DNA from 2 places in the Paenibacillus yonginensis genome. Region 2 is predicted to be linked to the other one. Evidence: riboswitches for the same ligand, from Rfam matches in the RefSeq annotation. Region 2 holds a riboswitch; the other holds the start of a gene.
What was found. A riboswitch is a leader RNA that binds a small molecule or an ion and turns the genes downstream of it on or off. The one in region 2 is predicted to bind thiamine pyrophosphate.
Positions count from the first base shown of each region.

Region 1: linked by a shared signal. The riboswitch ahead of AWM70_RS06300 (acetylornithine deacetylase) and the one ahead of AWM70_RS20915 (ABC transporter substrate-binding protein) in region 2 are both predicted to bind thiamine pyrophosphate.

Region 1 is NZ_CP014167.1:1,367,273-1,373,354, reverse strand. Features, by position in the region: gene AWM70_RS06315 (ABC transporter permease) at 134-889, opposite strand; gene AWM70_RS06310 (ABC transporter ATP-binding protein) at 886-1,680, opposite strand; gene tenA (thiaminase II) at 1,677-2,429, opposite strand; gene AWM70_RS06300 (acetylornithine deacetylase) at 2,426-3,721, opposite strand; TPP riboswitch at 3,842-3,951, opposite strand; gene AWM70_RS06295 (MBL fold metallo-hydrolase) at 4,003-5,118, opposite strand; gene AWM70_RS06290 (heme-degrading domain-containing protein) at 5,301-5,771, opposite strand; gene AWM70_RS06285 (GerAB/ArcD/ProY family transporter) at 5,925-6,082, opposite strand, start outside.
Region 2 is NZ_CP014167.1:4,628,353-4,634,434, forward strand. Features, by position in the region: gene AWM70_RS20890 (flavodoxin family protein) at 1-360, shown strand, start outside; gene AWM70_RS20895 (YcnI family copper-binding membrane protein) at 455-1,204, opposite strand; gene AWM70_RS20900 (copper resistance protein CopC) at 1,267-2,922, opposite strand; gene AWM70_RS20905 (metal-sensitive transcriptional regulator) at 3,250-3,603, shown strand; gene AWM70_RS20910 (copper ion binding protein) at 3,629-3,835, shown strand; TPP riboswitch at 3,970-4,083, shown strand; gene AWM70_RS20915 (ABC transporter substrate-binding protein) at 4,196-5,245, shown strand; gene AWM70_RS20920 (MTH1187 family thiamine-binding protein) at 5,838-6,082, shown strand, end outside.

The DNA of each region.
Region 1 (6,082 bases), 1.7 Mb from region 2:
AACAAAGCCATATAGTTAAGAGTACCAGTTTTAGGCGCCTTCCGTCATTATTCCGATGCCTGCTTTTATGAAATCGCAGAGCTTTGTTCATCTTTTTTTCGTTCCCCTTTTCAGAAAAATAAATAGAGAGCAGTCATGTGCGCTCTCTTCTCTTTGCCATACAGATCCGGCCAAGCAGATGAGCCGCAGCAAACATCAGCATGCCCATTGCCGCGAGAAGCAGCACGCCGGAAAACACGGCATCGCCGCGAAGCATATTGGAAGCTCTTTTGGTATAAACGCCTAATCCGGATTCGCCGCCCAGCCATTCCCCCAAAGTCGCGCCCCCTACGCTGTATGTAGCAGATAGCTTGAGCCCCGTGAAGAATCCCGGCCAGGCCGAGGGCAGCTTCCACTTCAGGAACAGCTGTCTGCTGCCGGCTCCCATCGTCCGCAGCACCTCGCCGATGCCGGCATCCGCGCTGCGGAAGCCATCTGCCGTATTTACCGCGATCGGGAAGAAGGTAAACAAAATCACGACGGCCACCTTGCTCCAGATCTCATAGCCGAACCACATCACCATAATCGGCGACAAGGCAATGATCGGAACACTTTGGGAAGCGATGATGAGCGGATACAGCGTTTTCTGGGCCAAGCCGGAGGCTTCGATCCAAACCGCGGCCAGAACGCCAAACACGATAGAGAAGGCCAGGCCCAAAAGGGATTCTCCAAACGTAACTCCCGCATGTTTGGCCAGCAGACCGCGGTTATCCCACAGGGAAAGAAACACATCCGATAATTTGGGAATGATGTAATGCGGAATATTCAGATAGGTCGTCGCGGCTTCCCAAAGCACCGCCACCAGCACGAGCATCAGAACAAACGGGGAGACATCGCGAATTCGCTTCATTCCCACCCCTCCTTGTGCGCCGAAGCTCCTTCGGGTGACGGCATCCCCGGACGCAGCAGCTCAAGCACCCGCTGCTTCAAATCTATAAAAGGCGGCGTCAGCAGCGTCTCGTAGCTGCGGGGTCTTGGCTGACCGACTTTAAGACCATGCAGCCGGGAGACCGGCGCATGTGAAGCGATGAGCAGGCGGTCCGACAGCAGCAGAGCCTCATCTACGTCATGGGTGATGAACAGAATCGTCGGCCGGTGCTTCTCCCAGATTTGAAGCAGCCACTCCTGCATGCTGATGCGGGTCATCGCGTCCAGAGCGCTGAACGGCTCATCCAGCAGAAGCAGGCGCCCTCCGGCCAGCAGGCTGCGCATGAAGGAGACACGCTGCCGCATACCGCCCGACAGCTCATGCGGCATGCGGCGTTCGGTCCCTTCGAGGCCAAATTCCGGCAGCAGCTCGAACGCCTGTCGTCTGGCCTCCCGTTTAGACAGGCCCTTGACCTCAAGCCCTACGGCGGCATTATCCAGCACTGACCGCCAGGGCATCAGGCAATCTCTTTGCGGCATATAGCCGATCTGCTGCTTAGGGGCATAAATTTCGCCCTTCTGCGGTTTAAGCAGCCCGGCAATCAAACGGAATAAAGTCGTTTTGCCCATACCGCTCTGCGCCAGAAGCGAAACAAATTCCCCTTCCGCCAGATCAAAGCTGAGCTTGCAAAACAGCGGTTTGTCTTTGGCAAAGGCGTAGCTCAGCTCCTGCACCGAAAGGCACGGAAGGCCAGCCGTTTCCTTGATGCTCATAAGTCCCACGCGGCTTTGCGGTAAGCCATATCCCAGAACATATACTCAAACCGGGAGGTCGTGACAAACCGTTCCTCCAGCCTGGCCAGCTCACGCTCGGGAAGTCCCTCGGCAAGCTGGTCCATCAGCTGAACACACCAATCGGCCAAACTTCGAAACTCGTCCGAGCTGTACATGACAAACCATTCCCGGTAGAGGTCATGATCCAAACATTCCGGATGGAGACGGACCGCTTCGCTGCCGATTTCACTGTAGCTCCACATACACGGCAGCAGGGAAGCAACAACATCGCCGAGCGTCCCCTGGGCGCCGGCGTCCAGCATATATTTGGTGTAAGCCAGGGTGACCGGTGCGGGCTCAGTCGCTTCCAGCTCATCGCGGGTGATGCCAAACCTCTCGGCATATTGGCGGTGCAGCTCCATTTCGACATTCAAGGTCTGCTGCAGCAGGTCCGCGAATTTCCCCATTGTCTCCAGGTCCCGGGCTTTAAGACTGCCCAAGGCAAACATTTTGACATAGTCCTTGAGGAATACGTAATCCTGTTTCATATAGTAAGCAAACACGTCCAGAGGCAAACTTCCGCTTCTCAGCTCCTCCAGAAAAGGATGCGCATGGCAGCCGGCCCAGACACGCTGGACAGACCGGTGAAGCCGGGCTGTAAACCTGCCCCGTCCCGGACTTTCCGCCTGTTCATGCTCAGCCGGAGTCCATGCCGCAGCGGCTTGTGCCGTTTGGTCGGTCTTCGTCATTTCCCATTCCCCTTCCCTTTGGGTGTTTCACAATATTCGGTGATAAATCCGATCATGACCTTCGCATAATCCACGAGCTGCCGGACGGATATGCTTTCATTGACCGCATGGGCCTGCTCCAGCTCGCCTGGTCCATAGATGACCGTCGGAATGCCGGCCCGGCCGATCCAGCCTGCATCTGTCACACTCGGATTCATGCCGACTTCGGGCAAACTCCCATGAGTACGGCGATGCCAGTCAGCCAGCGATAATAAACCTGGATTCTGCGTATCCAGCTCCAGCGCGGGGAAGATTTCGCCGCGATCTTCGATCATCGACCTGCCGCCCCATTTGAATACCGGCGGATGGTCTTTCAGCCAGGGATCGGCCGCAGCGACCCGCAGCAGATGATCTTCAATCTCTGCCGTCACCGAATCGTAATCCTCATTGGGATAAAAATGAACGGTGATCCATAGCGCGCAGCGATCGGCAATAAAAGCCGCATGCCGGCCGCCTTCGATCACGGCCGGATTGATTGTGTTGCTGCCCGGTGCAAAGCCGGGATAACTTTTGGTGACGGCCCAGTGGCGCTCCAGCTCCTGCAGGCCCTGAATGAGCTTCATCATCTTCTCAATCGCGCTTGCGCCCTTGACTCCCCCGCCCGCATGAATCATTCGCGAGCGAAGCCCGTCATGCTGCGTTACCGGACTCTGCACCGTAACCCAGCCGGTAATGACGCCGCCTTGTCCTTGAATCCTGCAGCCGCTGCCATCAGCCACTACGGCAAAATCTGCGCTGCAGCCCTTTTCCATGCAGGCCCTTGTTCCCGCCTCGCCCGACTCCTCGCCGATGACGGAATGAAAGTGAAGATCGCCTTTAAGCTCGATTCCTTCCTCATGCAGCAGCTTGAAAGCAAACAGCAAAGCTGCAAGGCCGCCTTTCATGTCGCTAGCTCCCCGGCCATAGGCGCGGCCATCCTCGATCACCAGCTTAAACGGGTTTCGTTCCCACGCGCCGGTGTCCCCGACTTCTGCGACGTCGATATGGCCGTTCAGCAGCAGGCTGTTATACCGGTCTGATGCGCTTCCCTTCTTAACGGCCGTTACATTCGGATCGCCGGGATAAACCTCCCACAGCTCCGCTTCAAACCCGATGGATTCCAGCAGGTCGGCCACATATTGCTGTGCCCCCATCGTATTGCGGGCCGGCGGGCTTACCGTTGGACAAGAAATAAGCCGTTCCAGGATCTGAAACAGCTCGTCTTGTCGCTTCTCCACCAGCCGGTGAAGGCCATCCATCGTTTGGATTCCCATTTCGTCTGCCTCCTCCTTTTCCCAAGCGCTACAGCCAGGCGGAGAATCCGCGGGAAGCAGCTGTGCTTGCTCCCCGCGGCCGAAATAAAAAAGACCATTCGAGAATAACACGAATGGTCATAACAATTCGGATGATTTCTCTACGCCAGCATTACCTGGATCAGATTAACGGTCAGGAGCATAAGGCTCCTATCTCAGCCGGACTTCATCCAGCACCCGTGTTCCATTATGAAGTTCAAATTTAATATATCCGAATCTCCTGAAATTGGCAAGGAGGAATTTCAAACGGTTCTCCACCATTTCTCCCGGGGGCCCGGAGCTTCTGCCTTCAGGGATACGGATTCCCCGATTCGCGGAAAGACCAGCTCGACTCCGGAACGCTCCGCTTCTTCAGCTGCCCGTTCGACCGGTTCGGTCCAGCCGTGCATAGCCAAAGCAAAACCCGCCCAGTGGATGGGCAGCAGCCTTTTGCCCTTCAAATCCTTATGCGCCTGTACAGTCTGCTCCGGCATCATATGGATCTGCTCCCAGCGGGGATCGTATTGCCCGCATTCGATCAGGGTTAAATCAAATGGGCCGTACAGGTCCCCGATTTTCTTGAAGTGCTCGTCGTAACCGCTGTCCCCGCTGAAATAGACACGGCTCGCCGAGTCCATCAGTACCCAGGAGCACCAGAGGGTTGCATTCTTGTCAAACAGCGCCCGGCCCGAAAAATGGCGAGCAGGCGTGCAAACCGCCCGGATCCCCTGCCATTCTACTTCTTCCCACCAGTCACATTCCTGAATGAGCTCGCGCTGGATACCGAACCGAACCAGTCTGCTGCCCACGCCAAGCGGTACAAAGTATCGTCCCACCTTGCCTGCTAATTGCAGGATCGTGCTGTAATCGAGATGGTCGAAATGATCGTGCGAGAGAAAAACAGCGTCCACCGGCGGCAAATCTCCGGCTTCTATTTGGGGTTTGCTTTCAAAGCGTTTGGCGCCAAATCCCGGCAGCGGAGAGGAATACATGCCGAGCATAGGGTCCAGGAGAACCTGTCTCCCGCCAAGCCTTAACCAAACGCTTGAGTGGCCCAGCCAGGTGACCGAATCCGTTAAGGGCATAGGGAGACGGTCCGGATTCGACTTCATAACCGGCAATGCGTGCGGCGGACGGCGTTCCGGCTTGCTTTTCAAATGATCCGCAAATAGGGAGAAGAAGCTCGGAACGGAGGCGTCCAGCGATTGGGTTGGAATCCGATTCTGAAACTTCCCCTGCTTAAATTGCTCGGACTGCTCAAAAGGGCTGAGCCTGTAGCGGTGAACAGGCACGCCAAATGACGGATAAACATAAGTAAATCCGTAAACGGCAGCCGCGATCAAGACAATGAGAATCAGAATAAGGCCTAGGGTCAGCATAGAAATCCTCCTCTGGATGTACAACTTTATTCCGGTATAAAACGACGCCTTGCCTGTTAGAGCGTGGTGCTACTCTTTAACAGGCAAGGCAGAATTTAGTATGCACATTATTGGGATTTATATGCGAGGACTTAAATTTCCTGGACAGCCGTTCGCTCCGCACCGGGAGTTAAAGGCCGGGCTTAAACGTTGAGCAGTTTTTGCAGCGAAGCTACGACCATCTCATGGTCTTCATGGCCCTGCAGGCCAGAAACGGTGATCGTGCCGACCATCCCCACATTTCTAATCAGGATCGGGAAGCTCCCACCTTCTGCCGCATATTCCATAGGGTCGATAAAATCGCTGTCCTGGATCGTTGTATTTCCCGCCTTCATCCGGACGTGTATGTAATAGGAGCTGTGTTCGTAATGATGAACGACATTGATTTTGCGCGCGATCCACCGGTCGTTGCCTAAACCGTTGTCATTCATTTTGGCATGAAACAGAAGCATGCCATTCTTGCGGATATCGACTGTAATTTGTTTGCCTTCGGCAAAGGCCTTGTCCAGAATCAGATTCCCTAATCGAACTGCCGTGTTGTTGCTGAATTGGGTAAACTGCAGCTCCTGCTCCTGACGGAGAAGCTCGTCTAACAGCGCTGTGTAATCTTCCATGCCGCACGCTCCTTTTAGCTATCAATTAGAATAAGATAAGAAACCTATTCCAGTATACTGTGCCGCCCCCATTAAAAAAAGACTCTCTTTCCTCCGAAACTCCGAAAATACATCCGGGGAAGACAGTCTTCTATTTCAGCTTAAGAAAAGGAGCTACGAGCCTTCAGAAGCCTGCTGTTTAGCCTTGACGCCGCTCCCCCAGAACTTCTTCCAGCGGAGCAGGGAAACTGCGTAATAAATGGCCGGAATAGATTCTAACCCGATCCAGAGATGCGCGAGCCATATCGAATTATAGTGTTCGGCAAAGACGA
Region 2 (6,082 bases):
ATGCTCGCGGCCGATGTGCTTGTTTTTGTATCTCCCGTGTATTGGTACAGCGTGTCGGGCCTGATGAAAAATGTGTTCGACCGCTGGTCCCAATCCCTGCGCGATCCGAGATTTGTTGATTTTAAAACGAAGATGGCGGAGAAGAAGGCTTATGCCATTGTGGTGGGCGGGGACAACCCGCGCATTAAAGCCCTGCCGATGATTCAGCAGCTGAAATACACGTTTGATTTTGTCGGTTTGCCGTTTGAAGGGTATGTGCTGGGGCAGGCTTCCAAACCCGGCGATATCCAGAATGACCGGCGAGCTTTGGCTGAAGCCGCTTGGCTGAACGACCAGCTGAAGGCTCAGGTCAACGTCTAAGCAGTTAATTCGATATAGCGAAAAAAGAAAGGCAGACCCGGGAACGGAGCAGCGAAAGGAATCGCTCTCCTGCTTCCGGGTCTGCCTTGTTTAGTTATGTTTTGCGGCGGCCGTTCTGAACGGCAAACCATAAAGCGGCCAGCGATACGATCAGGGCTACGATCGTAATGATCAGCGTCACCGTCTGCATGACGTTGTTTGAGGAACCGCTTGCGGCAGTTGTGCTGTCTGCGCCGGCCTTGGCGCTTGCGTTGTCCCCGGAAGCGGCGGTTCCGGCATTGGTGTCCCCGCTGCCTGCATTGCCGGAATCTCCGGCTGCTGCATCATGGCCGTGACCGGCGTCAGCAGAGGCTGCACCGGCAGCAGCCGAAGTGATTTTGGTGATGGAATGCGGGTTGTCGCCGCCTTCCTCGCCCGTCCACTCGACGACCGTACCGTCGCTGTAGTATTGGAAAGCATCCCAGGCCAAGTCGCTTTCATTAGCCGGATTCTTGGCTACAAAGCTGAATTGCTGAAATTGTCCGGGTTCGATGCCGCTTCCGGCGTCGGCTTCCCAGGTAATCGTCTTGATTTTGCCGCTGTCATCCTTATCCGTTGTTGTCTTCCAGCCTGGAACCGGCTGATATTGCTCGAGTTCGGCCTGCTCGGGCACCTTGAGGGCAACCTTGACCGTAGGCAGATCTTTTTCAGTAGGTACTTTCATGGTGTAGGTTTCCCAGGCGTCCGGAGCGGACTCGGCCGGTTTGACGGTAACGTGGGCGCTGGCAATCCCAGCGAACAGCAGGGCCCCGGTCAGAGCGGTCGACAGGATGGAGGCGAAGCGCAATGATTTTTTGAATGCCATGTCAGAAACTCCCCTTTAAGAACGGAATATGGATATCTATAGATCATCTGATTAGCGGCGGCTTATGGAGCGCCAGCCTTAAACGTGAAGCTGCCGTCATACGTATCCAGCGATTTCAACAGCACATGATATTCGGCGCGCCAGCGGCCCGGCATAAGGAGCGAAGCGTTGCCTTCAAGCTGGCTGGCATCGGTTAAAGTAACCTCTTCTTCCATGTTGGACATTTCCAAACAAATTAATCTAATCGTAATCTGCTGGACCTCGGCGGGCTGGCCGTTGACGTCGGTAACCGTTGCTTTGAAATGATTATTGCCTACTTTGGCAGGTGCAACATCAATTAAAGTGGTATAGCCGGATTTGGCCGTCTCCGAATGCTCGTAAGGTCCGCCTTTTGGCGCTCCCGGAGACAGGTTGGTCAATACGGCCGCAAGTATCAGGGCGGCAATCCCGGCAGCCCATTCAAGCTTAACCGCCCGTCCAAGGCGGCGTTTGGCCCGTCCCCTGAGGAAGTTCGTCAGGGCGAAGGAGAGCATCGCCAGCATAATTGCTGCTTTAGCGATCAGAATCCAGCCGTAAGTCGTATTGAACAAGGCATTCAGATCGGGCAAATAAATGATGCTGCCGTAAAGCCCGCTGAATAGCAGCACGACCGCGCTGATCGACCCGGTATCAGTAAAACGTCTTACCGTATCCGGATAAAGCGTGCCGCTCTCATCTTGGGCGGCGGCTTTGGGAAGCATAAAAGCCATCACCAGCAGTCCGCCGACCCAAACCGCAGCCGCGCTCAGATGCAGGAAGTCCGCCGCGCTGGCGGCCAGGCGGGACGGAGCGGTTGCCGGATGCCCGATCATGGCTTTCATAGCGGCTATAGCTGCCGCATTAAGCAAAGCCAGGAAACCATACATCCGGCGGCGTTTCACGTAGTCGCGCGACCATAACGCATAAACCAGAAAGGCAAGCGGGAGCAGCAGCAGGGTCTGCACCCACCAGAGGGTACCGAACAAGCCCTCCTTCAGCGTCTCTCGGAACCATTCCCCCTGCCACAGCGTAAGCCAGTTCGCTCCGGTCTCAAGCCGGATTTGCAGAGGCAGGCTGAACAGGATGCCCAAAACGGTCAGAATTGAGCCGGTCAGCAGGAGCAGACGGAATCGGCCCATTTCGAACGCTTCGGCGCGGAAGGCACGCGGGAACAGCCACAGCGGAAAAGCCAGGCCGCCCGCAAGCAGCATAAGCCCGCCGTACAGGAGCCAGCGGATGATCACCTGATCGGCGCCGGGAGCCCCCCCTGCGGACAAGTCCCCGGCCGCCAAAGCGGCAGCGGCGGCACCCGCCGCGTCGCCGACGGCGAAAGGAACGGTGCCCGAGATCGGATGGCCGTCACCGGAGATTACTCTCCATCTGGCGACGTAGACCCCTTCGGGCAGGTCCTTCTCGAGCTTCACCGACAAACCGGCGGGATTATCCGCGTCGATGACCGGCTCCCCGCTGCTCACCTTCTGTCCTTTGTTATTCAGGACGCTGAGTGCAAAAAAGGAAGGGTCGAAGGCTTCATTAAACAGCAAGTGCACCTCGGTTGGCGCTGTCTGCAAAGCCTGTCCGGAAGCCGGCTCGGATTTGATGATATAAGCATGGGCAAAGCTGGCCGCCGGAACGAGCAGCTGGAACAGGAAAAATAGAAGAAAGGCGGCAAACGCGCCGGTTACATACTTTTTGGGCATAAAATTACCTACTCTCTCGGAACTCGTGTTTGTTCAATTTAACACGGAGCGCCAGACAAATCATGACCAAATCGGGCTATGAACTATTTAAAATTTGAAAAGACCTGTGTCTATCCTGTGAAAGATGGGCGGGGCATTGCTGCTGCTGGGCATACGGATGATAAAAACTAACCTTATTTCTGTATGCCCTAACAGATAGCGGGTTTAAACCAAGTATTTTTAAACTTGTTTTATATAGGGGGTGGGGGTATAATGGAAAGCGTAGCAGGGAGATCACAGAACAAACTGAAGTGAATAGTTCATTTTTTTAATAAGGAAGTGAAGTCCGTGGCGCAAAGTAGCGGAGGCCATCCGCATGTAGAACAGCAAAGCTGCCATAACGGAGCGGACAAGAAGCCGGCCGAGCGGCGCAGCCACCATTCGGAAGAGATGAAGGGCAAGCTTGTGGCCCGCTTGAACCGGATCGAAGGCCAGATACGCGGCGTGAAAGGCATGATCGAGAAGGATACGTACTGCGATGATGTGCTGAACCAAATTGCGGCGATTCAATCCGCGCTGAATGGCGTTGGCAAACTTTTGCTGGAAGGCCATATGAAGAGCTGTATCGTGGAACGCATTCAGGATGGCGAAACCGAGGTTTTGGATGAGCTGATTGTAACAATTAATAAATTGATGAAATAACAATATTTTGGGAGGTTTTTTGACTATGAAGACAGTTACTCTGCAAGTAGAAGGCATGTCCTGCAATCACTGCGTGAAAGCGGTAGAAGGCGCGGTTCAAGAGGCTGGAGCGACAGGCAAAGTGGATCTGGCAGCTAAAAAAGTCGACGTTACTTATGATGACAGCAAGCTGGATCTGGCTAAAATCAAGGAAGCCATCGAAGACCAGGGCTACGATGTCGTGAACGGCTAACCGCATGTGATCGGATGCCTTGACTGTAAGACTCCCGTTGCTCCCTGTTTTTAGGGGGATACGGGAGTTTGTCCTATTGACTATGGACAACGTTTTGACGATATGATTATAATATGGGTTGTATAACCCGCAATTTCATAGACATGGGGAGCTGGATGAAGGCCGGCTGAGAGTGCGTCCCAAGCAAGACGCTGACCCTTATACCTGATCTGGATAATGCCAGCGTAGGAAGAGCTATTGTCAATTTGTAAGACTTTCATTCATTTGACAGGATGCAGGCGCCCCGACCGGGCGCCTTTTTTGGCGTTAAATCCTAAGTTTCAGGAGCGGGAACCCAAATCAAGAGGGAGCGAACAAGAAGTGAAAGCAAACAAGCTAGGAGCTTTGCTGCTGTCCGGGATACTGCTGCTGGCAGCAGCGGGCTGCGGTTCAAACGGAGCAAGCAACGTGGCAGGCAATACCGCCGGGAGCAATGCGGAAAGTGCGGCGCCGTCTACGGACGCCAAGGATTTGAAGGACATTAAGGTGGTGCTCGACTGGACGCCAAACACCAACCATACCGGCTTGTATGTAGCCCAGGAGCTTGGCTACTACAAAGAGGAAGGCCTGAACGTGCAAATCGTGCAGCCGGATGAAGGCGGAGCCGATGCGATGATCGCCTCCGATGCTGTTCCGTTTGGCATCAGCTATCAGGAAAGCATTACGCAGGCTCAAACGCAGGGTGTGCCGCTGGTTTCGATTGCGGCAGTGATCCAGCATAACACCTCCGGTTTTGCCGCCCCGGCGGACCGGAACATCAAATCGCCGAAGGATTTTGAAGGCAAACGTTATGGCGGCTGGGGTTCCCCTGTGGAAGAGGCGGTTATGAAATCCATCATGGATTTGCAGAACGCCGACGTCAGCAAGGTGAAGAACATCAACATCGGCGACGCGGATTATTTCACGGCCGTGAAGCGTGATGTTGATTTCGCCTGGATTTATTATGCCTGGACCGGTATTGAAGCCGAGCTGCGCGGCGAGAAACTGGATATGCTGTATGTGAAGGACTACTCGAAGGATCTGGATTATTACACGCCGGTCATCGCTACGAATGAGAAAGAGATTCAGCAAAACCCGGAGTTGGTCAAAGCTTTTATGAAAGCCACTTCCAAAGGCTATGAATATGCCATCGCCCATCCGGCCGAAGCGGCCGACATCTTGATCAAGGCTGTGCCCGACCTCGATCCGAAGCTGGTCAAGGCCAGCCAGGAATGGCTGAGCCCTCGCTACCAGGACGATGCCGCAAGATGGGGCGAGCAGAAGGAATCTGTCTGGACCGGCTACGCCAACTGGATGTACGAGCGCAAGCTGCTCGACAAACCGCTCGACGCTTCCAAAGCGTTCACGAACGACTTCCTGCCTGAATCTTAATTGAGGATGAGGAGCTTAGAGGAGTCACTTAGTCTGGGCCTGGTAGTCAGTGGATAGACGAAAGCCGCTCCAATGGGTGCGCAGGATCAGGAATTAACAGGGTTAAGGGTTAATTGGATTAAAGAACAAAGGGCAACCCAACTTAGAAGTAGAATTTAAGCAGTATGTGTTAAAAAATTAAAACAGGATCGAATTCAAACGATCCTGTTCCATTTTTACCAATCTCACAAAAAAGGGACAAATGAAGCCTATAACAGCACGGCGGGAACTTAGGAGATGTCCATGACAAAATAATGAGTCCAGCCAAACGTAACTGGCGGAGAGCTGAATGATTCCGAAGAAGCGTAAGCGCCCGTCTGAAAGCTTTCCGAAGGAAAGCTGCATCGTAAGCATAGACTGTTCCCGGATTTTATCGTATTAATAAAATTTTGAAGGAATCCGGGAACAACAGCGGTCGTAGGAACATTCGGATCGCAGCCCCGCGCCAGGGCGTAACTTATTATTTTCCACTAGCTATCTCAAATGATCCGCACAGCTCCAACCCTTCATTTGTCCATTTTTCCCACTCCCACCTGAAAGCGAGGAATCCCTCATGGCCAACGCACTTGTAAGCATTCAAATCATTCCGAAGACCCCGAACGGGGAAAGTGTCATCCCTTATGTGGACCGCGCCATTGAAGTCATTCAACAGTCCGGCGTCAAACATCAGGTCAATGCGCTTGATACGACGATGGAAGGCGAACTGACCGAGCTGCTGGACATCGTGCGCCAAATGAACGAAGCGGTTCATGAATTCGGCAGCGACAGCATCATTTCGCAGATCAAAATCCTGTACGG